Regions from separate parts of the Paraburkholderia sp. DD10 genome, predicted to be linked through region 1. Evidence: riboswitches for the same ligand, from Rfam matches in the RefSeq annotation. Region 1 holds a riboswitch; each other region holds the start of a gene.
What was found. A riboswitch is a leader RNA that binds a small molecule or an ion and turns the genes downstream of it on or off. The one in region 1 is predicted to bind cobalamin.

Region 1 (7,738 bases):
TTCGGGTTCGTCCAGTTCGGCCACCGCCTGCACGGCCGCGTCGAACAGATGCATCACGTTCGCGAAGGCGTCGCGGAAAAAACCGGACACGCGCAACGTGACGTCGATACGTGGCCGGTCGAATACCTCGATCGGCATGATTTCGAAATCGGTCACGCGGTGGCTGCCCGGCGCCCACTTCGGCCGCACGCCGAGCAACGCGAGCGCCTGGGCGATATCGTCGCCGCCGGTGCGCATGGTCGCGGTGCCCCATACCGACAGGCCGATGGCGCGCGGATAGTCGCCGTGTTCCTGCAGATGCCGCTCGATCAACTGCTGTGCGGATTTCAAACCGAGCGACCACGCGGCTTGCGTGGGAATCGCGCGCGTGTCGACCGAATAGAAGTTGCGGCCGGTGGGCAGCACATCGGGCCGGCCACGCGACGGCGAACCGCTCGGCCCCGGCGGCACGAAGCGCCCTTCGAGGCCGCGCTTCAGATGCCGCATTTCCTGCGGACCGCATGCGTCGAGCCGCGGCAGTACATCGTGACGCAGACGCTCGATCACCCGTTCGGCTTGCGGCAAGCTTCCGGCCGCCGGCGCCATGGCATGCGCATCATCGCCGCACACCGCGCGCAACATCTGCGCCGCCAGCAACTCCAGACGCTCGCGCGTATCGCCGCCGTGCCGCCACGGCGCGTCGCTCACGTGCTGCAAGAGGTCGGGACGCGGCCCGTTCCACACCGCCGACCAATCCACCGACAAAGGATCGAACAGATGATCGATGCACAGATCGCGCGCCAACGCGTCGATCAAACCGGCGTTGCCGCCTTGCCCGTTGCCGACCGGAAAGCGCCCCAAAGCCAGCAACGTATCGCGCCGCTGCACTCCTTCGGGCGATTGCCCGAAGGTGTGCAAGCCGTCGCGAATCTGCGCTTCCTTCAGCTCGCACAGCCACGCGTCGACGCGCGTGAGCAGCGCGTCCTCGTCATCCTGTCCAGCGGGCTCGGCGAGACTCAGTTCCTCATGCAGCTTATGTTCGACGATGGTCGCGAGAATCGTGCGCCGCAACAGCCTGGAACGGCGCGGATCGACCATCAGCGCTTCATAGTATTCGTCGACCTGGCGTTCGAGATCCTGCAACGGCCCGTAGCTTTCGGCACGCGTGAGCGGCGGCATCAGGTGATCGATGATCACGGCCTGCGCGCGCCGCTTCGCCTGGCTGCCCTCGCCCGGATCGTTGACGATGAACGGATACAGGTGCGGCATCGGCCCAAGAATCAGGTCGGGCCAGCACGCGTCGCTCAATGCAACGCTCTTGCCCGGCAGCCATTCGAGGTTGCCATGCTTGCCGACGTGCACGACCGCGTCGATGCCGAACTGGTGACGCAGCCAGAAGTAGAACGCCAGATACGCATGCGGCGGCACGAGTTCGGCGTCGTGATAGCTCGCGTAATCGCCCTGCTCGCGCGAGCGCGACGGCTGAATGCCGACGAACACATGCCCGCAGCGCCAGCCGGCGATCATGAAACGGCCGCGCCGCAACGTGGGGTCCTGCTCGGGCGGACCCCAGCGCGCGTTCAACGCATTGCGTGCCTCGGCGGGCAATGCGTCGAAGTACACGCGGTAATCGTCGAGCGCGAGGCTTTGCAATGCCGGCCGCAAATCACGCACGACCGGATCGTTGGTCACGCCTTCGGTGAGCTTCTTCAACAGCGCATCGCCGTGCGCGGGCAAGTCCGCGAGACGGTAGCCTTCATCGCGCAGCATCGACAGAATGCCGACCACCGAGGCCGGCGTATCGAGTCCCACGCCATTGCCGATGCGCCCCTCGCTCATCGGATAGTTGGCGAGGATCAGCGCGAGCTTCTTGTCCGCGTTATCGAGCGTGCGCAGACGGCACCAGCGGCGGCTCAGTTCCGCCAGAAAACTCACGCGTTCGAGGTCCGGTTGATACCGCACCACGTCGACTTCCGTGTGCGGACAGCGATACGCGAGCCCCTTGAAGCTGATCGCGCGCGTGATGATGCGGCCGTCCACTTCCGGCAGCGCGACATGCATGGCGATGTCGCGCGAATTCAGACCTTGATTGTCCTTGAGCCAGTCGTCGCGGTTGCCGCCGCTCAGGATCACCTGCAACACCGGCGCGTCGCCGGCGAGCGCGAGCGGCTCGGGGTCGTCGATCGCGGACGCGGCGAACGCGGTCGTATTCAGCACCAGCGCGACGTTATGTTGCGCACAGAGCGACTGCACGACTTCGCGGCTCATCGCGTCTTTCAGCGACGTAATCGCGATCGGCAACGGATTCAGACCTTGCGCATCGAGCGCGTCGATCAGCGCATCGAACACCGCCGTATTGGCCGCTTGCAGATGCGCCTTGTAGAACAGAATCGCGGCCACCGGCGCGTCTTGCCGCCAGCGCGCCTGCCAGTCGGCGATCGTCGGCGTGTCGCGCTCGGGGTGGTAGAGCGTCGCGGCCGGCAACGCGCGCGGCGGCGCGGGCTCGCGTCCCCAACCGAAGCCGCGATACGCGATGCAGCGCAAAAACGCCTCGGCGTTTTGCGGGCCGCCTTCACGCAGATAACGCCATAGCTGATGGCACAGATCGGCGCTCGCGGTGCTGCGCGCAAGCAGGTTCGGGTCTTCCTGGAGATCGCCGGAGAACATCGCGAGCGTCTGCTGCTTGCGCTCGGCGAGCGCGACCACCTGCTCGATGCCGTAGGGCCAATAGGCTTCGCCGCCAAGATGATCGACCACCACGACGCGCGCATGCTGCAACACGTCCTCGACATAAAAATCGACCGAGGCCGGCTGCCGCAGATACGTGACGTTCGCGAGCCTCACGCTCGGGAAGCCGTCTCCGAGACGAGGAAACACGCTGGCGAGCAGCGACAGCGTGGTGTCGGCGGAACTGAGCACCACGATATCGGCGGGCCGCTGATCGATGCGGATCACGCCTTGCGTGTCGTCGACAAAACCACCCGGCGTGGTGCGCAGCAGATGCATGAGCGCTTACGCCTGTTGCGCTTCGGCGCTCGACGCCACACCGAGCGCCGCGTCGAATGCGCGTTGCAGCGCGTGCTGATCCAGGTCCTCGCCGATCAGCACGAAGCGGCTTTGCAGTCCCGCATCGGTTTCATGCGCCTGCCAGCGCCGATCGAAATAACTATCGAAACGCCGGCCCACGCCCTGGATCACCAGACGCATCGGCGCGCCCGGCAAAGCCGCGAAACCCTTGACGCGGTAAATCGTGTTCGTTTCGACCAGCCCTTGCAAAGCGGCGATCAGCGCTTCGCGCGATGGCGCGCTCGCCTGCACCACCACCGAATCGAATTCGTCGTGGTGGTGATCGGCGTCGTCGGCGGAACCGTGGTGATCGTGGCGCAAGTGGATGGTTTCTTCCGAAGCCGCCTCGAGACCCAGCAACGTGTGCAGATCGAGTTGGCCCATCTGCGCGCGCACGATCTTCACTTGCGGTGGAATCTCTTCACGAATGAGGGCTTCCACGGCGCTTTGCCGCGCGTCGTCGAGCAAATCGGTTTTGTTCAGAATCACCAGATCGGCCGCGGACAACTGATCCTCGAACAGTTCGTGCAGCGGCGATTCGTGATCGAGATTCGGATCGGCCTTGCGTTGCGCATCCACGGCGGCCGGGTTGTCGGCGAACTGGCCGCTCGCGGCGGCGGGGCCGTCCACCACGGTCACCACCGCATCCACCGTGAAGCTGTTCTTGATCTGCGGCCAGTTGAACGCCTGCACCAGCGGCTTGGGCAAGGCGAGGCCCGACGTTTCGATCAGCACGTGATCGATCTGCTCGCGGCGCTCGACGAGTTTTTCCATCACCGGAAAAAATTCTTCCTGCACGGTGCAGCACAGGCAACCGTTCGCCAGTTCATACAGTTGCCCTTCGGTTTCGACGCCGTTTTCGTCGCAACCGATTCCGCAGCCCTTGAGGATTTCCCCGTCGATGCCGAGCTCGCCGAACTCGTTGACGATCACCGCAATGCGCTTGCCGCCCGCATGCCGAAGAATGTGCCGAAGCAGCGTGGTCTTGCCGCTGCCGAGAAAGCCCGTGACGATGGTGACGGGGATCTTGCGCATTTGAGTTTGCATCGTGAGGTCCATTCGATCGACGGCGTTGCTGCAACAGGGAAAGACAGCAAGCGGGGTGAGGTCATGAACGCATGCCGCATCCCCGCGGCGTTCGTCCTGCGTGCTCTGGCCGGTATCCGGGCTGGCGAAAGCGCCGCTTCCCCTTCCCGTGCGAGTGATTTCTCGCCCAGTGGTTGTATGCCGACGCGGCCTTGCGCGTGGACATCGAAGCCGGCTCCGCGGTACGTGACGTACCGCATTTCGCTTACCGTTGCGGGGGCAGCACAGGTTGACCCGGTCCTTGAAGGCGGGTGCCCTGTTTCCCGTTTAACTGCATGCGCAGGAGCGCGCACACGAGCACCAAAGTGCGTGCGAGTGTAGGCCCGCGACCCGGCGCAGTCAAGAAAACGCGAGGACGGAGGCGCTTATCGGATGGGGCGTCATGTGCTATCGTAAGCGCGCGTTTGGTGCCCGCACATGCATTCGCGTGTGCAGTTAAACGGGAAACAGGCCGCGCTTGCCGCGCTCAACCTGTGCTGTCCCCGCAACGGTAAGCGACCTGCGGCGCTCGATGGGTTTTATAGCGCCGCGCATGCGTTTTCGATGCCACTGTCCGACGAATGCGGACGGGAAGGCAAAGCGCATGAGGCCGCCAGCCCGGATACCGGCCAGACGCGGAGGCAGCGAACGTCACGCTGCCGGCCGCCGGAATCCGCGAGGGACGGATGTGATGGCGCTGAAGCACGGCGTGGTCCCCGCTTGCATGTATCTTGGTGAAGCGGCGCATTACGTCATGCCTGATATCCGTAGCACCGCATGAGTTCTTCCCTTTCCGCCGGCTCGCACGCCCTCCTGGCGCTTCGGCCCTTCCCGTCCGTCACGACATGGCGCGCGCCATGCATGCCGCGATGAGCCGCGCGTGGCTGATCGGCGCGGGCCCCGGCGACGTCGAACTGATGACGCTCAAGGCGACCCGCGCGCTCGCGCAAGCCGACGTGGTGCTGGTCGACGATCTGGTGAATCCCGACGTATTGCAGTTCGCGCGCGCCGACGCGCTGGTGATTTACGTCGGCAAGCGCGGCGGACATCCGTCCACGCCGCAGGCCGGGATCATCGTGCAGATGCTCGCGCATCTGCGGGCCGGGCGCAGCGTCGCGCGTTTGAAAGGCGGCGATCCGTTCGTGTTCGGGCGCGGCGGCGAGGAATTGCAGGCGCTGCAAGCAGCGGGCATCGACGCCGAAGTGATCAACGGCATCACGGCGGGCATCGCGGCGCCCGCGGCGATCGGCATTCCGGTCACGCATCGCGATCATGCGCAAGGCGTGGTGTTCGTCACCGGACATAGCGCCGGCAGCGGCGAGCCCGATTGGGCCGCGCTCGTCGCCACGCGCATGACGCTGGTGATCTACATGGGCATGCGGCGCTTGAGCGATATCGTCGGGGCGTTGCTCGCGGCCGGCATGAACGCTGATACGCCGTGCGCCGCGATCGAATCGGCCACGCGGCCCGAGCAACGGCATGCGCTGGCGCGGCTTGGAGAGTTCGCCGATACGGTGTCTCGCGCCGGGCTCGGCTCGCCGGCGATCGTGGTGATCGGCGGCGTCGCGTCGCTGGCTTTGGCGCGGAGCGTGCCCATGAAAACGCTGAGCGTCGGCGTCGGTTGCCGGTTGCACACCTCGGCCGTGCAGATCGAAACGGCCGTGCGCGCCGCGCTCGGGTCGCATACGTTCGACGAAATCAGCACGATCGCCTCGATCGACAGCAAAGCCCACGAAGCAGGCCTGCTCGAATTCTGCGCACGCCACGCGTTGCCGATCGCACTCTTCAGCCGCGAGCAGATCGCGGCGATACCCGTGGCCGAGCCTTCGGCGGTTGCACGCGAGCATCTCGGCGTGGACGGCGTTTGCGAGCCGTGCGCGCTGCTCGGCGCGGCTAACGTGTCGGCCGGGTCCGCTGCATCGGCTGCGTCGGCTGCGTCGGCTGCGTCGGCTGCGTCGGCTGCGTCGGCTGCGTCGGCTGCGTCGGCTGCGTCGGCTGCGTCGGCTGTACCCAACGCCCAACTCCTCGTCCGCAAGACCGCGCATGCCGGCGTGACCGTGGCGATTGCCTCGATCATCGCCCGGACCGAACACGAACCGACAACCCACGACACCGAGAAACAGGACCTTCCATGAAAACCGATCCCGAATCGCATCAACGCATGACCGAACGCCGGCGCGAAGGCCACGAGAAAAAACAGGCCAACGCCACCGTCGAAAAGGGCTTGCTGATCGTCAACACCGGCACCGGCAAGGGCAAGACCACGGCCGCGTTCGGCATGGCCGTGCGCGTGCTCGGACACGGCATGCGCCTCGGCGTCGTGCAGTTCATCAAGGGCGCATTGCACACGTCGGAGCGCGATTTTCTCGGTGCGATCGCCAATTGCGATTTCGTCACGATGGGCGACGGCTACACCTGGAACACGCAGAACCGCGACGCCGACATCGCCACCGCCCGCAAGGGCTGGGACGAAGCGCGCCGGATGATCGAGAGCGGCGACTACCAGATGGTGATCCTCGACGAGCTGAACACCGTGCTGAAGTACGAATACCTGCCGCTCGACGAGGTGCTGTCCGTGATCAACGCTCGCCCGCCGATGCTGCACGTGGTGGTGACCGGCCGTCACGCGCCGGACGCGTTGATCGAGGCCGCCGACCTCGTCACCGAGATGCGCATCGTCAAGCACCCGTACCGCGAGCAAGGCGTGAAAGCGCAGCGCGGCGTGGAGTTCTGAGCGATGAGCGCGAGCCCCGATAAGAGCGCTTCGGAGGCGCAGCCGAAAGGCACTTCGTCCGGAGCGCCCGCCGAGGGCAGTTCTTCAGGGGCGTTCCCGAACGGAACGACCTCGACGGCATGTCCCGCGCTATTCATCAGCGCGCCGGCTTCGGGTCAAGGCAAGACCACGATTACCGCGGGTCTCGCGCGTCATCATCGGCGGCTGGGGCGGCGCGTGCGCGTGTTCAAGACCGGCCCGGATTTTCTCGATCCGATGATTCTCGCGCGCGCGAGCGGCGCGCCCGTGCTGACGCTCGATCTGTGGATGGTCGGTGAAGCCGCTTGCCGCACGCTGCTCGCGCAGGCTGCGGCCGAAGCCGACCTGATCCTGATCGAAGGCGTGATGGGCCTGTTCGACGGCACGCCGAGCAGCGCCGACCTCGCCGCCGTGTTCGGCGTGCCGGTGCTCGCGGTGATTTCAGCGAAGGCGATGGCGCAGACCTTCGGCGCGGTCGCCTTCGGGCTCGCGCGATTCAGGCCCGAGGTGCCGTTTTACGGCGTGCTCGCCAATCGCGTCGGCTCCGCGCGGCACGCGCGGATGCTCGAGGAAGCGCTGCCGCCGGACATTCGCTGGTGCGGACACGTCAGCGGCGACGACGAGATCGAGTTGCCCGACCGCCATCTCGGCTTGCATCAGGCGGCGGAAATCGACGACCTGGACGCGCGGCTGAACCGTGCCGCCGATGCGCTCGCCGACACCGCGCTGGCGGAACTGCCGCCGCCGGTCGAATTCGGCGAGCCTGCGCCGGACGTGCCGCCGCGTCTTCTGGAAGGCAAGCGGATCGCGATCGCGCACGATGCCGCGTTCTCGTTCGTCTATCCGGCCAACGTCACGCTGCTGGAAGCACTCGGC
Region 2 (7,738 bases), on a different replicon from region 1:
ACGCGCCGCTCGTGATCTTTCCAAGGCGTTTGGCGCCGGGCTTTTATGACATCATTATGGATTGCTACGGCGTGGCGGGCCTCGCGCCCCGCGTCGGCCAGGAGGCGATCCAGATGCAGACCATCGTGAGCCTCGTCTCGGCGGGAATGGGTGTCGCACTGGTGCCGCAATCGTTGCGTAATCTGCGCCGCACCGGCGTCGTGTACCGGCCGCTCTCGGAGTCGGTGCCCGCGATCGAAACGGGGCTGGTCTGGCGCACCGCGGAGGTGAGCCCGGTGCTCGCGGGCTTCATCGAAATCGTGCGCGCGCATGCGGCCACTGTCGAGGCGCAGTCCATGCCGCGTCTTTAGCAGCGGGGCGGCCGCGAACGCATTGCGCGCCGCACCGTCCAACGCATGCGCCGCCCGCTGCGTGCACCGCTTTCCGCCATTCGACAATCGCTTGAACAATCCGCTTCTGAACCTGAACCGCCCATAACAACACGATGCTCATTCACCCGAATTTCGACCCCATTGCCATTCATCTGGGGCCGCTCGCCGTGCGCTGGTACGGCCTCATGTACCTCGTCGCGTTCATCGCGGCGATCGTGGTCGGCCGGCTGCGGCTGCGCTTGCCGTATGTCGCCGCACAAGGCTGGACCGCGAAGGACATCGACGACATGCTGTTCTACGGCGTGCTCGGTACGATTCTCGGCGGCCGGCTGGGCTATGTGCTGTTCTACAAGGCGAGTTTTTATTTCGCGCATCCGCTCGACATCTTCAAGGTGTGGGAGGGCGGCATGTCGTTTCACGGCGGCTTTCTCGGCGTGACGGTGGCCATGGCGCTGTTCGCGCATCAGCGCAAACGCTCGTGGCTGCAAGTCACCGATTTCGTCGCGCCGATGGTGCCGACGGGGCTCGCGGCGGGACGCCTCGGCAACTTCATCAACGGCGAGTTGTGGGGCCGCGTGACCGACCCGGCCGCGCCGTGGGCGATGCTGTTTCCGGGCGCCGCGCCGGAAGACGCCGCATGGCTCGCCGCGCATCCGCAGCTTGGCGCGCAATGGCATCTGAGCGAAGTGTTCACGCAATATCACATGCTGCCGCGTCATCCGTCGCAGTTGTATGAGATCGCGCTGGAAGGTGTCGCATTGTTCTTCGTGCTGTTCTTCTTCTCGCGCAAACCGAAGCCGCTGGGCGCGATTTCGGCGGTGTTCCTGATCGGCTACGGCCTCGCGCGTTTCACGGTGGAATTCGCGCGCGAACCGGACGACTTCCTTGGGCTGCTGGCAATGGGGCTGTCGATGGGGCAGTGGCTGTCGCTGCCGATGATCGTCGCGGGCATCGCGATGCTGGTGTGGTCTTATCGCCGGGCGCGACGCGAACCGGCGGTGGCGGCGGGCGCGAACTGAGCGCCGCCCTATCTGTTGTCTTCGTAGTCAATTAAAAAGCCACGGCATGCCGTGGCTTTTTAACAGCGGTGCGTGAGATTCAGCGCAAAACGCGTTACTTCATTTGCACCGAACCCGATACGTTGACCGTCACGGTCGACGTGCCGCCTTCGATCGGCATGGGCGCCGAGACCTTGGCGTCGGCGCTCATGGCGCGCGCGCTCATCATCATCATGGGGCGCGGAATGACGCCGTTGTGTCCGACGTTGACCTCACGAATCGAATAACCGCCGTAGCCGAACGCTTGCGCCGACGAAGCGGCCTGCTCGCGGAACGACTTGATGGCCTCGCCGGTGAGCTTCTGTTCCGCGGCGCGCTGCGCTTCGGGCGACAGCGAGAACTGTACGTTGCCGACTTGCATGATCGATGCCAATTGGCCCGCGAGCTTCGAAGCCGCGGCGAAGTCGCGCGACTTGAGCACGACCTCGGTGCGGCCGCGCCATGCGGAAATGCGCCCGTCACGATCGGTGGACGGATAGATCGAGAACGAACCCGTGCGCGCCGTCACCTCGTTCACGCCCTTGGCTTTTTGCAGCGCCGAGTCGGCGCGCTGATTCAACGTCGACGTGAGCGCCGACGGATCCTTCGCTTCCTGCTCGTAGAACAGCGTGATGTCGACCACGTCTTGCGGCACGTCCGCGCTGGCCTGTGCGTTTAGCGACAGCACGCCCGCCGGCTGATACTGCGGCGCGTTCTGCGCGCGAGCCACGGCCGGCGTGAGCGCAAGCGCGGTGGGAGCGATGCATGCGAGAGCGAGCGCGATTGCACGTGCGGTGTTTTTCTTCATTGTTGGACTCCTTGCCTGAACAGGTGATGCACGATCGGAGCGAACGCCGCGCATTGGCGACGCCATCGGCATGAGCCAATGGCACGGCGTTTGCGGTCCAGCGTTTGCGAGTCCGTTAGGCGCTTGTAACCTGAGCTTGGTTCCCTAATTTGACGTTGCCTGACAGGCTTGATCCTTGCTGCGCGCAGTTCGGCGCATGGATTGCGCCGTAACGTGCCGCGTGCACGTGCAATGTCAAATGAGTCGTTGGGTGATGAAGCGCCATTCGGCTTCGGTCACCGGCGTAATCGATAGGCGGTTGCCTTTGGCGAGCACGCGCATGTCCTTCAACCCTTCGTGCTCGCGCAATGCGGCAAGCGGAATCAGCGGAATCTTCTTCTTGAACACGACGTCGACGAGCATCCAGCGCGGCGTTTCCTGCGACGACTTCGGGTCGTAGTAGGGACTCTTCGTGTCGAACTGGGTGGGGTCCGGATAAGCGGTGGACGATACCTCGGCGAGCCCCGCAATGCCCGGCTCGGGACAACTCGAGTGATAGAACAGCACGCCGTCGCCGACCTGCATCATGTCGCGCATGAAATTGCGCGCCTGATAGTTGCGCACGCCGGTCCACGGCAACGTGCGGTGCGGTGCGTTGGCGAGATGGTCGATGCTTGCTTCGTCCGGTTCGGACTTCATTAGCCAGTAGCGCATGAATCGAATTGGAACGTTAAGGGTTTGAAGATGCGGAAGAAAATCGAGGCCCAAAGAAAAACGGCACCGAACCGAAGTCCGATGCCGTTCCAAATAAGGTCCCCGCCTTAGCCGCTAGGCCGGCATCCTGAACCGGGGGTTCAGAATTGGTCGCAGTTAGCAACACTTCGGGTACATCAGACAGAGTGACGCGCACACCCGTGCTACAAATTTCCGCAACCGTGCACATGGCATTGGTTCAAGGAATATATGACCTTGGCGAACCAGGCAGGGAAGCTAAACCGATGAAACTAAAACGATGGAATTCAAACGTTTGCCGAGTCTTATTGACTACCGCTCATGCACTTCGCTTGAATCCGCAGCCAATCTCGCGACCGGCCACTAGATAGTTATTGCATGCTGTACTGCTCGATCACAGTACCCAGTTGCTCGTTCATTTGATGCATTGTACGCCGGATTTCCTCAGCGGGAAATGCTTCTCCGTGCCGCACGCTGCTTTGCAGCTTAAGCAGTTCCGATGCCAGCGACAACGCAGCCATGACGGCAATGCGATCCGTGCCGCGCACGTTGCTGTTATTGCGGATCTTCGACATTTCGGCGTCGACACGCGCGACCGCTTCAAGCAGTGCGCCTTCTGTTTCAGCCGAGCAGGCGAGACGATAGGGCACGCCGAGAATCGACACTTCGATCTGCTTCGTGGTCATGCGTTTTCTCCGTGGCGGGTCACGTCGCTCCCGGTTTCGGCTTGATGCTGAGCGGGCTCGAGCAGATCGAGCTGGTTGTCCGGCTCATTGTGCGCGCGTGCCCGCGGCAGTTTCTCGAGAATCGCATTCAGCCGCACCTGGGCGTCGTCGATCTTGGCCGACAGTGCGTCGCGTTCCGCTTGCAGCGCATCGCGTTCCTCGCGAAGCATTGCAAGTTCCGTGCGCGTGGCTTCGACTTCGGCGCGTGATTGGGCGAGCTGCTCTTCGAGCGCGAGGCGCGCTTCGTTGTGGCGCTGGCTGATCGCGATCAGCTTGCCGATGTTCTGTGAAAGTGTTTCGAGTTCGGTGAGCATGTGCTGCGTCCTCTAAAGACATCGCATTTTAGCGCGGAATATCGCGGGTTCCGACATTTGTCTCGTTTCGAGACGTAACAACCTCGCTTTATGCAGGCATTGATCGACCATATGATGAAAAAGTACTCGCGCATCGGACAATAACCCGCACTTAACCGAACAGATCGCGCAACGATCAACGATTCTTGACGGGCTCGGGGGCCGCTCCTAAACTGGCCGCACTCTGGTGCCCGCGCGCGCTTTCATAGTGCGCGCAGTTAAACGGGAAGCAGGGCGCGTCGTTCGCCAGAACGCGCGAACCTGCGCTGCCCCCGCAACGGTAAGCGACCGCATTCATCATGCAGGTCGGTCCTGATCGCGTGTTCGAAGCTGAACGTGCGAGTGTGCCACTGCGCGTCACGCGTGGGAAGGCGGGATCGATGTGTCGCCAGCCCGGATACCGGCCAGAGGGAGAGGAACGTCCGCGAAAACGTTGAAAAGCGCGGGCGCCTCGTTACGCATCGGCCTGCGGGGAAGCGGGCCGCGCACGTTACCCACAGGAATGTCATCCCATGCTGTCCCCCATCGCTCGCGCGGCGTGGCTCGTTTTTGCGGGCGTGCCGCTCGTCGTGCACGCTCAGGCCGCTGCTGTTTCCACCTCTTCCGATGCGTCTTCTTCCACCTCGTCCGCGGCTGCCGCGGCTGCAGGTTCATCGCCCATCGTGTTGTCGCCGGTGGTCGTCACGGCGGGGCGTGGCCCGCAAGCGCTCGCCGACGCGATTCCGCCGACGGCGCTGTTCGATCAGCAGGACATCGCCGACAGCACCGCGACCGACTTGCCCGGCCTGCTGCAACTCGCCCCCGGCGCGCAAATCTCGCGTACAGGTGGCCCTGGTTCGACCACGAGTCTGTTTTTGCGTGGCGCGTCGTCGACGCAATCGCTGGTGCTGATCGACGGCGTGCGGGTCGACTCGGTGACCCTCGGTACATCGCAACTCGCGCAGATCCCGCTCGACCAGATCGATCACGTGGAAGTGGTGAACGGCAACGGGTCCGCGCTATACGGTTCGGGCGCGATCGGCGGCGTGGTGCAGGTGTTCACGAAAGACGGTGGCGACCATCCTCCGCGTTTCAACTTTTCGGTGGGCTACGGCAGCTATCACACGCAGACGCAGCAGGCCGGCGTGAACGGCGCATTGGATAAGGACGGCGCCACCACCTTCAACCTGTCGCTCGCCCGTTCGAAGGGCGACGGCTTCTCGTCGCTGAATCCGCGCGAGGCGCCGCAAGCCAATCCGAACGCAAACGGCTATCTGAACGAAAGCATTTCGGCTTCGCTGCGTCACAGGTTCAACGACCAATGGAACGCGGGCGTCACGTATTTCCAGTCGAACGGCAACAACAGTTACGACAACGCGTATGGCGTGCCGACCGATTCAAACAATCTGTATAGCAAGGTGCGTCAGATGTCGGTGTTCGCGAACGGCAAGCTGACCGATTGGTGGACCACCCACTTCATCGTCTCCGAAGGCGACGACCGCAGCGTGTCGAAAACCAACGGCATCTATAACGGCCGCTTCGATACCGACAATCGCCAGTACACGTGGCAGAACGATTTCACGTTCGCCGCGCAGCAGAAGTTGCAGGTGGGCTATGAGCATCTCGATCAAAGCCTCGACTCGGATACGTTCGCGGCGCCGGATCGTCATGTGGATTCGGGTTTCGTCGGCTATACGGGGCGCTTTGGGCGCAACCAGATTCAGGCCAATGTGCGGCGCGACCAGTATTCCGATTTCGGCGGAGCGAACAGTTACTATCTCGGCTACGGTTTCGACATCACCGGCCATTGGAAGGCGACTGCAAGCTATTCGGATTCGTTTCGCGCGCCGAGCTTCGACGATCTGTACTATCCGTACAGCGGCAACGCGTCGATCGAGCCGGAGCGCAGTCATTCGATCGAGGCCGCGTTGCAGTACGCGTCGAACGCGCTCGGCGTGATGCGCCTGAGCGCGTTCCAGACGCGCTATTCGAATCTGATCGATTATCAGCAGGTGACGCCCGGCATCTATCTGGCCGAGAACGTCGGGCATGCGAAGGTGCAGGGACTCGAAGGATCGTGGAGCGGCCATGTCGGCAAGACGGACGTGCGCGCGTCGTTGACGCTGCAAAATCCCGTCGACCTCGACAAAGATGCCGACCTTCTGCGGCGCGCGCGGCGTTTCGGATCGCTCGCGGTGAATCGCAGCATCGCCTGCTGGCGCGTGGGCGGCGAGTGGATCGTGAGCGGCGCGCGCGAAGATAGCAGCGGCAAGCTGGGCGGCTACGGTGTGGTGAATCTGTCGGCGCGCTACAACATCACGAAAGCGTGGTACGTGGCCGCGCAAATCCACAACCTGTTGAACAAGGACTATGAAACGGCCTACTCGTATAACTCGCCCTGGCGCGGTGCGTATGTCACGGTTGGCTGGCAGCAGCAGTGACGAACGTTCCTGCATGAGCACGCGCCGATGAACCGCGGTTCGAGTTCGACCACCCCAACCACGAGCACGATGCGCGTCATGAATGCGAAGCGTGCCGCCGCGATCTGGCTTGCGCTCGCGGTGGTCGCGCTCGTCGTGTTGATGGCGTCGCTCGCACTGGGCAGCGTGGCGCTTCCGCCCGGCCGCGTGTTGGCGGCGCTGATGCCCTCGTCCTCGGCGCATGGCGGGTCCGCCGATCTGACCGCCGAGATCGTTCGCACGCTGCGTTTGCCGCGCGCGTTGGCGGGCTTCGCATGCGGCGCGTTGCTCGCGTTGGCCGGCGCGCTACTGCAAGTGCTGTTGCGCAATCCGCTGGCCGAACCCTACGTGTTAGGCGTGTCAGGCGGCGCGGCGACGTTCGCTCTCGTCGCGATGATCGCGGGTGGCGCGTGGTGGATCGTCGACGCCAGCGCATTCGCCGGCGCGTTCGTGTCGATCCTGCTGGTGCTCGGCCTCGCGCGCCGCGAGCTGTGGCGCGGCGAGCCGCAGGATACGTCGCCGCGTTTGCTGCTGACCGGCGCGGTGATCGCGGCGGGCTGGGGCGCACTCATCACGTTGCTGCTGAACCTCGCGCCCGACAATCGCTTGCGCGGCATGCTGTTCTGGCTGACCGGCGATCTCAACGGCGGGGCGATGCCGTGGACGGCGCTCGCCGTGCTCGCCGTCGCGCTGCTTGCGATCGTGCCCGCCGCGCCGCGGCTCAATGTCCTGTTGCGCGGCGATGCCGCCGCGCAAGCGTTGGGCGTCGCCGTGGTGCCGCTGCGCTTGCGCGTGTACCTGGTGGCGTCGCTGGCGGCGGCTGCGGCGGTGACCACCGCGGGCACGATCGGCTTTGTCGGCCTCGTGGTGCCGCATATGCTGCGGCTCGCGTTCGGCAACGATCAGCGCATGCTGCTGCCCGCTGCGGCGCTCGGCGGAGGCGTCGCGGTGATGGGCGCCGATCTGATCGCGCGCACCGCGATAGCGCCGGCGCAGTTGCCGGTCGGCGTGATCACCTCGATCATCGGCGTGCCGGTGTTTCTGTGGATGCTGCTGCACAGGCGCCGATGATGAAAGCACACGACGCCTCCCACGCCGCGCTCAGCGCGCAACGCCTGACCTTGCGTGCCGGCACGCGCACCTTGCTCGAAGCGTTCACGCATACGTTCTACGAAGGCGAACTCTGGTGCGTCGCCGGCCCGAACGGCGCGGGCAAGACGACGCTGCTCGCCACGCTCGCGGGTCTGTTGCAGCCGTCGGCGGGTCAGGTCGAACTCGACGGCGTGCGCCTGGCC
Region 3 (7,738 bases), 1.6 Mb from region 1:
CGCGAGACGACGTCGGCGGGAATGCCCAAACCGGTATCGACCACTTCGACCACCACATAACGGCCTTCCCCGAGTGTCGGATCGGGCGCCGCGCGTTCCTTCACGCGAATGCTGAGCTGGCCGCCGCCCGGCATCGCATCGCGCGCGTTGATCGCGAGATTGAGGATCGCCAGTTCGAGCTGATTCGCGTCGGCCTGGGTCCACATCTCGTCGCCGTGGAACTCGGTGGCGTAGTGGATGCCGGAACCGAGCGAGACGGTAATGATGTCGCGCATGCCTTGCAGCAAGGCCACCACGTCCACCGCTTTCAGATCGAGGTTGCTGTTGCGCGAGAAGGCCAGCAACTGGCCCGTCAGCTTCGCGCCGCGTTCGGTCGCGCGCCTGACGGTGGCGGCCATCGCGCGAATGCGCTCGTCGTTGGCGACCCGCCCGATCAACTCCGCGTTGACCATGATGACGTTCAGCAGATTATTGAAGTCGTGCGCGATGCCGCCGGTGAGTTGCCCGAGCGCTTCCATCTTCTGCGATTGGACCAGCACCGCCTGCACCTTGGCACGCTCGTGTATCTCCGTCATCAGCCGGTTGTTGGCGGAGGCGAGCTCGTGGGTGCGCTCGGCGATGCGGCCTTCCAGCGAATCGTTCAGATGCACCAGCGCCTCTTGCGCTTCCATGCGTTCGGCCAGATGCCGGCGCGACTCGTATTGCCGTGCGCGCGCCCGCAGCGAGGACGCGACCGCGCGCCGCAGCGTTTCCGAATTCAGCGGACGTTCGAGCACCACCACGTTGCCGAGCCGCTCGAGCACTTCGAGTCCGCGAGCGGAGCGATGCCCGACGCGATTCGCGGCGAGCAGGATGAAGGGCAAGTCGGACCATGCCGGCTGCCGTGCGAGCCAACCGAACAGATGCGAGGCGTGGCCGTCCGCGAGTGCTTCCTCGGCAATCAACGCGCTGCCCGCGCCGGCGTCCAGCGCTTCGGTCAGCGCGTCGGCATCGCGGCAGACGACGCAGGCGCGCTCGTCTTTATGCAGGACTTCGGCGATCACCTCGGCGTCGCGGCCGAACGGCGCCAGGATGAGAACGCGCTGCTCCATGACCTCACTGCCCGGACGTGTCGATGAGGTGATCCCGCGCGCCGAGCAGGGCCGTGGTGCCACGGTATGCCGGCAGGCCGGAGAGCACGCCCTCGAAGTCGCGCAGCGCCTCGCCGACTTCCACGCCGCCGTGCGCGAGCCGGAACTGGCGGATCGAGCGCTGGTGTTCGTTGGCGCGGCTCTTGACGGCGGTGACGGCCGTCAACACTTCGCCGTGATGCTCGAAGTAGCGGAACAGCACGACCACGTCGCTAAGATAGCTGATGTCGATATCGCTCTGAATTTCGCCGATGATGCCGTGCTGGCCCAGCACCAGCATCGTGATGATGCCCTGCTGGTTCAGGTAGCCGAGCAGCTCATGCATTTGCAGCAGCAGGTAGCGCTCGCCGGGCATCGCCTGGAGATAGGCGTTCAGGCTGTCGATCGCGACATACCGGGCGCCCTTGTTTTCGACCGACTGGCGCACGTCGGTCGCGAATTCGCCGGGCGAGATTTCCGCCGGATCGATCTGGCGCAGCGTAAGCAGGCCGCTTTCGACGTGCGGCGCCAGATCCATGCCGAGCGCCGCGCAGCGGATCATCAGCGTGGTGAGCGTTTCGTCGAACACGTAGTAGACGCAGCGCTGGCCGCGTTCGAGCGCCCTCAGCAGGCACGACACGACGGTGGTGGTCTTGCCCACGCCGGACGGTCCGATCATCAGCGCATTGGTGCCGGGGATCAGGCCGCCGCCCAGCAGCGCGTCGAGGCCCGGCGTGCCCGTGCTGAGCGGGTTCGGGTCGAATTCCGCGTGATGTTCCGCGGCGACGAGGCGCGGATACACACGAATGCCGCCGGTGTCGAGCGTGAAGTCGTGATACCCCTCGCGGAACTTGATGCCGCGCATCTTGGCGATGCGCAGCCGCCGCCGGTTGCCGCCGTAGTCGTGCACGATGTTGTCGAGGCTGATCACGCCGTGCGCGATGCTGTGCAACTGCACGTCGCCGGTGTCGGAGGTGTTGTCGTCGAGCAGCAGCACCGTGCATTCGCGGGTCGCGAAAAAGCGCTTGAGCGCGAGAATCTGCCGCCGGTAGCGCAGCGGGTTCTGCGACAGCAGACGCAGTTCCGAGAGACTGTCGAGCACGATGCGCGTGGGCTTGACATCATTGACCTGTTGAATGACGTTGCGCACGGTCTCGCCGAGTTCGACTTCGGCCGGGTGCAGCACGGATTGCTCGTATTGCGGGTCGAGGCCCTCGTCGGAGAGCAATTCGAGAATCGAGAAGCGGCTGAGATCCCAGCCGTGGCTGTCCGCCACCGAGATCAGTTCGGAGCGGGTCTCGGAGAGCGTGATGTAGAGGCCGGCTTGCCCTTCGTCGACACCCTTGAGTAAAAACTGCAAGGCTAGGGTAGTTTTACCTGTGCCGGGCGCGCCCTCGATGAGATACATGCGGCGGGGCGTGAAGCCGCCGCCCAGGATGTTGTCGACCCCTTCGATCCCTGATGAAAGGCGGGCCGGCGTGTCGGTGACAGGTTTCGTTGACATGGCTTGGCGATTCACGTCGATTGAGTGGCGGCAGTTGGTGGGCCGGTACGGCGGGCGCGCAAGATGCGTGCCCAACCCTCGCGTGCCTCGGTCCGAGCGCCACGGGTACGGACAGTGCTGTCAGCCTGTCGACCGCTTTCAGGGATCGCGCCGACATGAACCCCGCCCGCTTCCTCGCCGCCACGTTTGCCGCCGCGTCGCTAGGCGCCGTGCTGCCCGGCAGCGCGAGTGCCGACGATGCGCCCAGTCCGTGCGCATCGCTCAAACGCATCGTGGCGGCTGCGCCAGGCGGCTTGGCCTCGTTGACGCCCGACGACGGCAAGGGCGTCGCGCAACCTTACGGCGACGATGCGCAATGCTCGGCGAGCGGGGGCAGCTACCAATGCACGTGGACGCCGCATCATGACGCCGGGTCGAGCGCGGACGCGCTGCAGGCCGTCGCGGCGGATATCGCGTCGTGTCTGCCCGAAGCGACCCACGATCAGAATTCGCCGGGACGTCAGCACTTTTATTCGGGCGCGCCGGGTAAGCGGACCGAAATCACGCTGGCGCCGGCGGGTTCAGCGAGGCTGCGCCTGGTGGTGTCGGGTCAATGAGCGGCAAGCGGGCCGATATGCGTGGATTTCAAATCCGACGGCGGGCGTCGCGCTGGTGTTGTCAGTGCGACGCGAGCCACCATGTCCAGCCGCGCGATGAACGCCGTAATTCGACCGCCGACAGCGGGGCGATTTCGATGCGTGGAAATACGGCGGGCGATGCTCCGAGTGCGTGAACGAGCGCCGCGCGAATCACCGGCGCGTGCGTAATGGCGACCACGTTGCGCGGGTTTTGACGCGGGGCGCTTGTTGTACCGGTCGTTCCTTCGCTGATCGCGCCGTCCAGCGCATCGAGCCATTCTCCCAGGCGCTTCACGAGTTGACTGAACGACTCGCCGCCGTGCGCCGCGAAGTCGGGATCGCGCAGCCAGGCAGCGAGGTGCTGCGGCGCTTCATTCGCGAGATCGGCGAGGCGGCGTCCCTGCCAATCGCCGTAGTCGATCTCCCCCAACGCTGTGTGGACCGTTGCGGCGAGGCCCAACGCCAGCGCCGTATCGCGCGCGCAAACTGCGGGGCTGACGAAGACCGCGGCGGCGTCGGCAATCGCCAGGCGCTGGCGTGCGGCCTGGGCTTCGGCGAGGCCGCGAGCGTCGAGCGGATCGTCGGCGGGAAAGCGGCCCGCGCGCATGGCGGGGGTCGATGCGTGGCTGACCAGTAACAGCCTTGTGTCCATTCGATGACTTCCATAGAGGTACGCCAAGGCAGAACGCCCGCATGGACGCGTTGCGCTACCGAGTGCCGGAGTTTAGCGCGTAGAATAGCGGCACTGCGAAGTGCGGAAGCCGGTGAGAGCCCGGCGCGGTCGCGCCACTGTAATCGGCATCACGAGCCGAAAGCCAGACCTGAGCTTCGCAGCCTTCCTTTGCAATCGACTATCGGGGCGCGCTACCCCCAGGAGATGTCCATCATGACCGAAGCTGTTTTCGATCCCGCCAACCCGCCCGCTGCTCAACCCACGCCGATTCCGCTGCGCGAGTTGTTGCCTTGGGTCGTGTTCGGCGGCTTGCTGCTGTTGCTCGCGCTTTACTTCGTTGGGGCGGAACAGGGCGCCACGTCGCTGGTGCCCGGCATGTACGTGCATGAGTTCGTGCACGACGGTCGCCATCTGCTCGGCTTTCCCTGCCACTAACGGAGTTCGACATGGTTGGTAAGTTGTTATTGCGCGGGATGCTCGCAGGCATCGCCGCGGGACTGCTCACGTTCGGCTTCGCCCGGCTCGCGGGCGAGCCGCAGGTCGATCAGGCGATATCCTTCGAGGAAAAGGCCGCGGCGGCGGCCGAGGGCGGCGAGGCGCATGAACACGAAGACCTCGTTAGCCGCGATACGCAGGCGGGCCTGGGGCTGTTGACCGGCGTGGTCACGTATGGCGCGGCGTTCGGCGGATTGTTCGCGCTCGTATTCGCCTACGCCTATGGACGGGTGGGCGCATTGAGCGCGCGTGCGTTGTCGGCATGGCTTGCGCTCGGCGCGTTCATCGCGCTGGTGATCGTCCCGAACATCAAGTACCCCGCGAATCCGCCGGCGGTGGGCGACCCCGACACGATCGGAACGCGCACCGGCTTGTTCTTCCTGATGATCGCGATCTCGCTGACCGCGATGGTGTTTTCGCTGAAGGTGCGGCGTCGCGCGGTGATGAAACTGGGCGCGTGGAATGGCTCGATCGTGGGCGGCGTGGTGTTCGTCGCGATCATCGCTGCCGTGCAATTGTCGATGCCGACGATCAACGAAGTGCCGGCGGCTTTCCCGGCCGTGCTGCTGTGGAAGTTCCGCGTCGCGGCGATCGGCATGCAGGTGATCATGTGGACGACGATCGGACTGCTGTTCGGCGCGCTGGTGGAGCACAGCGGATTGACGCGGGTAGGCGCGGGGCGGGCGGCGGTGAAGTCCGTTTGATCGTTTTCTGTTGGTGAAGAGTGTGGGCTCCGTCTACCGGGCCCGGTTGACGTATGCCTGTAGCCCGCCTCGTGCGGGCTTTTTATTGCCCGCATGGGCCAACTGGTTACCGCCGTCCTCGCAGCTTCGCTGAACTAGTCGCCAGGGCTTCGAGGGCTGTTCGACGCCACAGCGTACGCCCTACGCGCTCCAACCCGTAACACCCAATCGAACACCCCGCGCCTTTCCCCGACCGGCTGGGTCAGCCGCTCAAACAATTGCGCAACGGCGCCATCGAGTTGCGCAAGCACTGGCGCCTGAGCCGCCGCCTCCAAATCGAAAACCGGCAATACCGACACGCGCTCATCCAACCCGCCATCCACAGAACCAGTAGCCGCACCGCTATAACGCGCGATCAACGAATCAAGCCGCGCCACGATCGATTCCACATGCGCCGCCCGCACATTCGCGGCATTGAGCGCCACTTCACCCGACACCCCGCGCCGAGCAGAATCACTCAACACCCGCGCCCAGTGCAAACAGCACAGCAGCGATCCGGTGGCCAACTCGACACCAGAATTCCACGCCACCACGCGCTGCATTTGCAGCGGCTTCAGCGCGATTCGCAACTCATGCCAACCGCGGTCGAGCTTGCGCATGGCGACAGCCGCATCCGCCGCCAGCGCAGCGGACCCGCCCAGCCGCACCACCTCGCGCAACGCACCCAGCACAGCCGCAAGCCTCATCTCCACATGACGGCTCGCCGCGAGCGGCATCATCAGGACCGCCACCGCGAACGACACGAGACAACCCACCAGCACTTCCTCGATCCGCAATTCGACCAACGGCCCCATTGCGAAGCCCAACTCGCCATACACCAGTCCGACGAGCACGGTAATGAAGAACACGCCCGGCACATACGCGCTCAGGATGTAATAAGCCCAGCCGAACACGCAGAGCACCATGGCGGCCACGAGCAGCATCGGCGAATCGTGCAGCGGCGCGACGAGCAACACGCTGGCGAGCGCGCCGGCCAGCGTTCCCGCCAGTCGCTGCGCACCGCGATAAATCGTGTCCGCGCGTGAGCGTGTGCCGAGAAATACCACGAACGTCGTGATGACCGCCCAGAACCAGCGCTCGGGAGACAGCGAGTGGCCGATCAGCATCGCGAGAAACGCGGCTGTCGTGGCGCGGGTGGCGGGCAACCAGCAGAGCCTGGCGCGCAGGTCCGCGAATCGTTGCACGGCTGAAGCCGGAGCGTCGCCGGACGCAGGCTCAAAGCGCCGCCGCTCTCGACAGTGCGCGATCTCCTCGAGCCGTTCGATCGCTTGACGCAGCACGTCCGCATTCGCTTGCCCGCGGCCATACGCAGACGCCGACACCAACGCATGCTGTCCCGCCGCGACTTCCACTTCGACGATGCGCTCGCGAATCGTGTCGGCGTCGGGTGGGTTCAGCAACGCCAGTTGCTCTTCGAGCGCGAGCGCGGCTTCGTTCAACACCGAGAGTCGTGCCGCATCCGGCGCATGCAGCACGCGCGACGCGCGCAGCGTCACCGCATGAATCGCAAGCCGGAAACTGGCGGCGGGTCGCGTCGGCACGATCGCGCGGCCGACCAGCGCGACCATCAACGGGCCGAAAGCGGAGAGCAACAGCGATTGCACGAGGTGTAGCCGCGAAGGGTGCAGATACAACCCAAGATAAAAGCACACCACGCCGAGCAGCGCGCAACCGAGCGCACGCGGACCACAGGCCTGGCAGAGCATGCCGGCGAACATCACGACGAGAAAGCCGGCATCTCCGGCGACCGGATAAGGACTCAGCACGCTCGCCGCGGCGAAGCACACGCAGGCGCACAGATACAGAGAGAAGAGCGAGCCGAACCATGCGGACCGCCTTGCATCGCGCACGAACAGCGGCGCGACCATCGCGAACAGGACGCCGGGCGCGGCAAGGGTGATCGGTTGATGATGGAAGACCGTCCACGCGATGCTGGCCATGCCGGTGAGCAGGCAGGCGAGCGCGACACGCAGCGCGGTATGGAGACGCACGAGTCCCGGGTCCGCGGCGAGCAGGCGGTCGGCGACGCGCGAAAACGCGGCAGCAATCATGATCGATGATATCCAGGCTAAATGGTCGCGACCGGCTTGTGGCCGATTGCGACAGACCGGACGCGCGGCTGAAGGTGGCGCTGCGCGTCCGGTGGATTCGGGTTTTCCCGGATGATATCTAGCCAAAATTGCAGGAGTCGGGTTTTCGCGGCGGCGCAGCGGCGCATTCGGCGCTGCGCGCGCCCGCATCACGTCGCGTCGTGAAAAATCACGCCGAGCGTGTGCCGCTGTCCCGACCGCAAACGGCTCACGCCATGCCGCAAGTTCACGCGGTACGCTCCACGCGTGCCTTGCACCGGCCGATGATGCACCGCGAACACGACGGCGTCGCCCTTGCCGAGCGGCACGACTTCCGTGCGCGACTGCATCCGCGGACGCTGCTCGGTCATGACGAACTCGCCGCCGGTGAAATCCTCCCCCGGCTCGGACAACAGAATCGCAACCTGAAGCGGAAACACGTGTTCGCCATAGAGGTCTTGATGCAGGCAGTTGTAGTCATCCGTGGCGTATTGCAGCATCAATGGAGTGGGGCGCGTCTGCCCGGCG

Region 2: it holds a riboswitch for cobalamin, as region 1 does, so the genes downstream of both, ACOCG7_RS16055 (TonB-dependent receptor domain-containing protein) here and cobA (uroporphyrinogen-III C-methyltransferase) in region 1, are expected to answer to the same signal.
Region 3: it holds a riboswitch for cobalamin, as region 1 does, so the genes downstream of both, ACOCG7_RS14290 (CbtB domain-containing protein) here and cobA (uroporphyrinogen-III C-methyltransferase) in region 1, are expected to answer to the same signal.

The regions. Positions count from the first base shown of each region.
Region 1 is NZ_CP185392.1:1,342,114-1,349,851, reverse strand. Features, by position in the region: gene cobN (cobaltochelatase subunit CobN) at 1-2,985, opposite strand, end outside; gene cobW (cobalamin biosynthesis protein CobW) at 2,992-4,092, opposite strand; cobalamin riboswitch at 4,182-4,451, opposite strand; cobalamin riboswitch at 4,520-4,759, shown strand; gene cobA (uroporphyrinogen-III C-methyltransferase) at 4,980-6,245, shown strand; gene cobO (cob(I)yrinic acid a,c-diamide adenosyltransferase) at 6,242-6,844, shown strand; gene ACOCG7_RS06180 (cobyrinate a,c-diamide synthase) at 6,848-7,738, shown strand, end outside.
Region 2 is NZ_CP185393.1:147,677-155,414, forward strand. Features, by position in the region: gene ACOCG7_RS16020 (LysR family transcriptional regulator) at 1-350, shown strand, start outside; gene lgt (prolipoprotein diacylglyceryl transferase) at 485-1,390, shown strand; gene ACOCG7_RS16030 (SIMPL domain-containing protein) at 1,485-2,216, opposite strand; gene ACOCG7_RS16035 (EVE domain-containing protein) at 2,451-2,909, opposite strand; RNA gene ssrS (6S RNA) at 3,005-3,186, opposite strand; gene ACOCG7_RS16045 (cell division protein ZapA) at 3,299-3,613, opposite strand; gene ACOCG7_RS16050 (ATPase) at 3,610-3,966, opposite strand; cobalamin riboswitch at 4,174-4,429, shown strand; gene ACOCG7_RS16055 (TonB-dependent receptor domain-containing protein) at 4,518-6,425, shown strand; gene ACOCG7_RS16060 (FecCD family ABC transporter permease) at 6,453-7,514, shown strand; gene ACOCG7_RS16065 (ABC transporter ATP-binding protein) at 7,511-7,738, shown strand, end outside.
Region 3 is NZ_CP185392.1:3,139,235-3,146,972, reverse strand. Features, by position in the region: gene ACOCG7_RS14310 (ATP-binding protein) at 1-1,091, opposite strand, end outside; gene ACOCG7_RS14305 (ATPase domain-containing protein) at 1,096-2,613, opposite strand; gene ACOCG7_RS14300 (hypothetical protein) at 2,769-3,209, shown strand; gene ACOCG7_RS14295 (histidine phosphatase family protein) at 3,271-3,882, opposite strand; cobalamin riboswitch at 3,934-4,076, shown strand; gene ACOCG7_RS14290 (CbtB domain-containing protein) at 4,117-4,338, shown strand; gene ACOCG7_RS14285 (CbtA family protein) at 4,350-5,102, shown strand; gene ACOCG7_RS14280 (FUSC family protein) at 5,237-7,381, opposite strand; gene ACOCG7_RS14275 (2OG-Fe(II) oxygenase) at 7,381-7,738, opposite strand, start outside.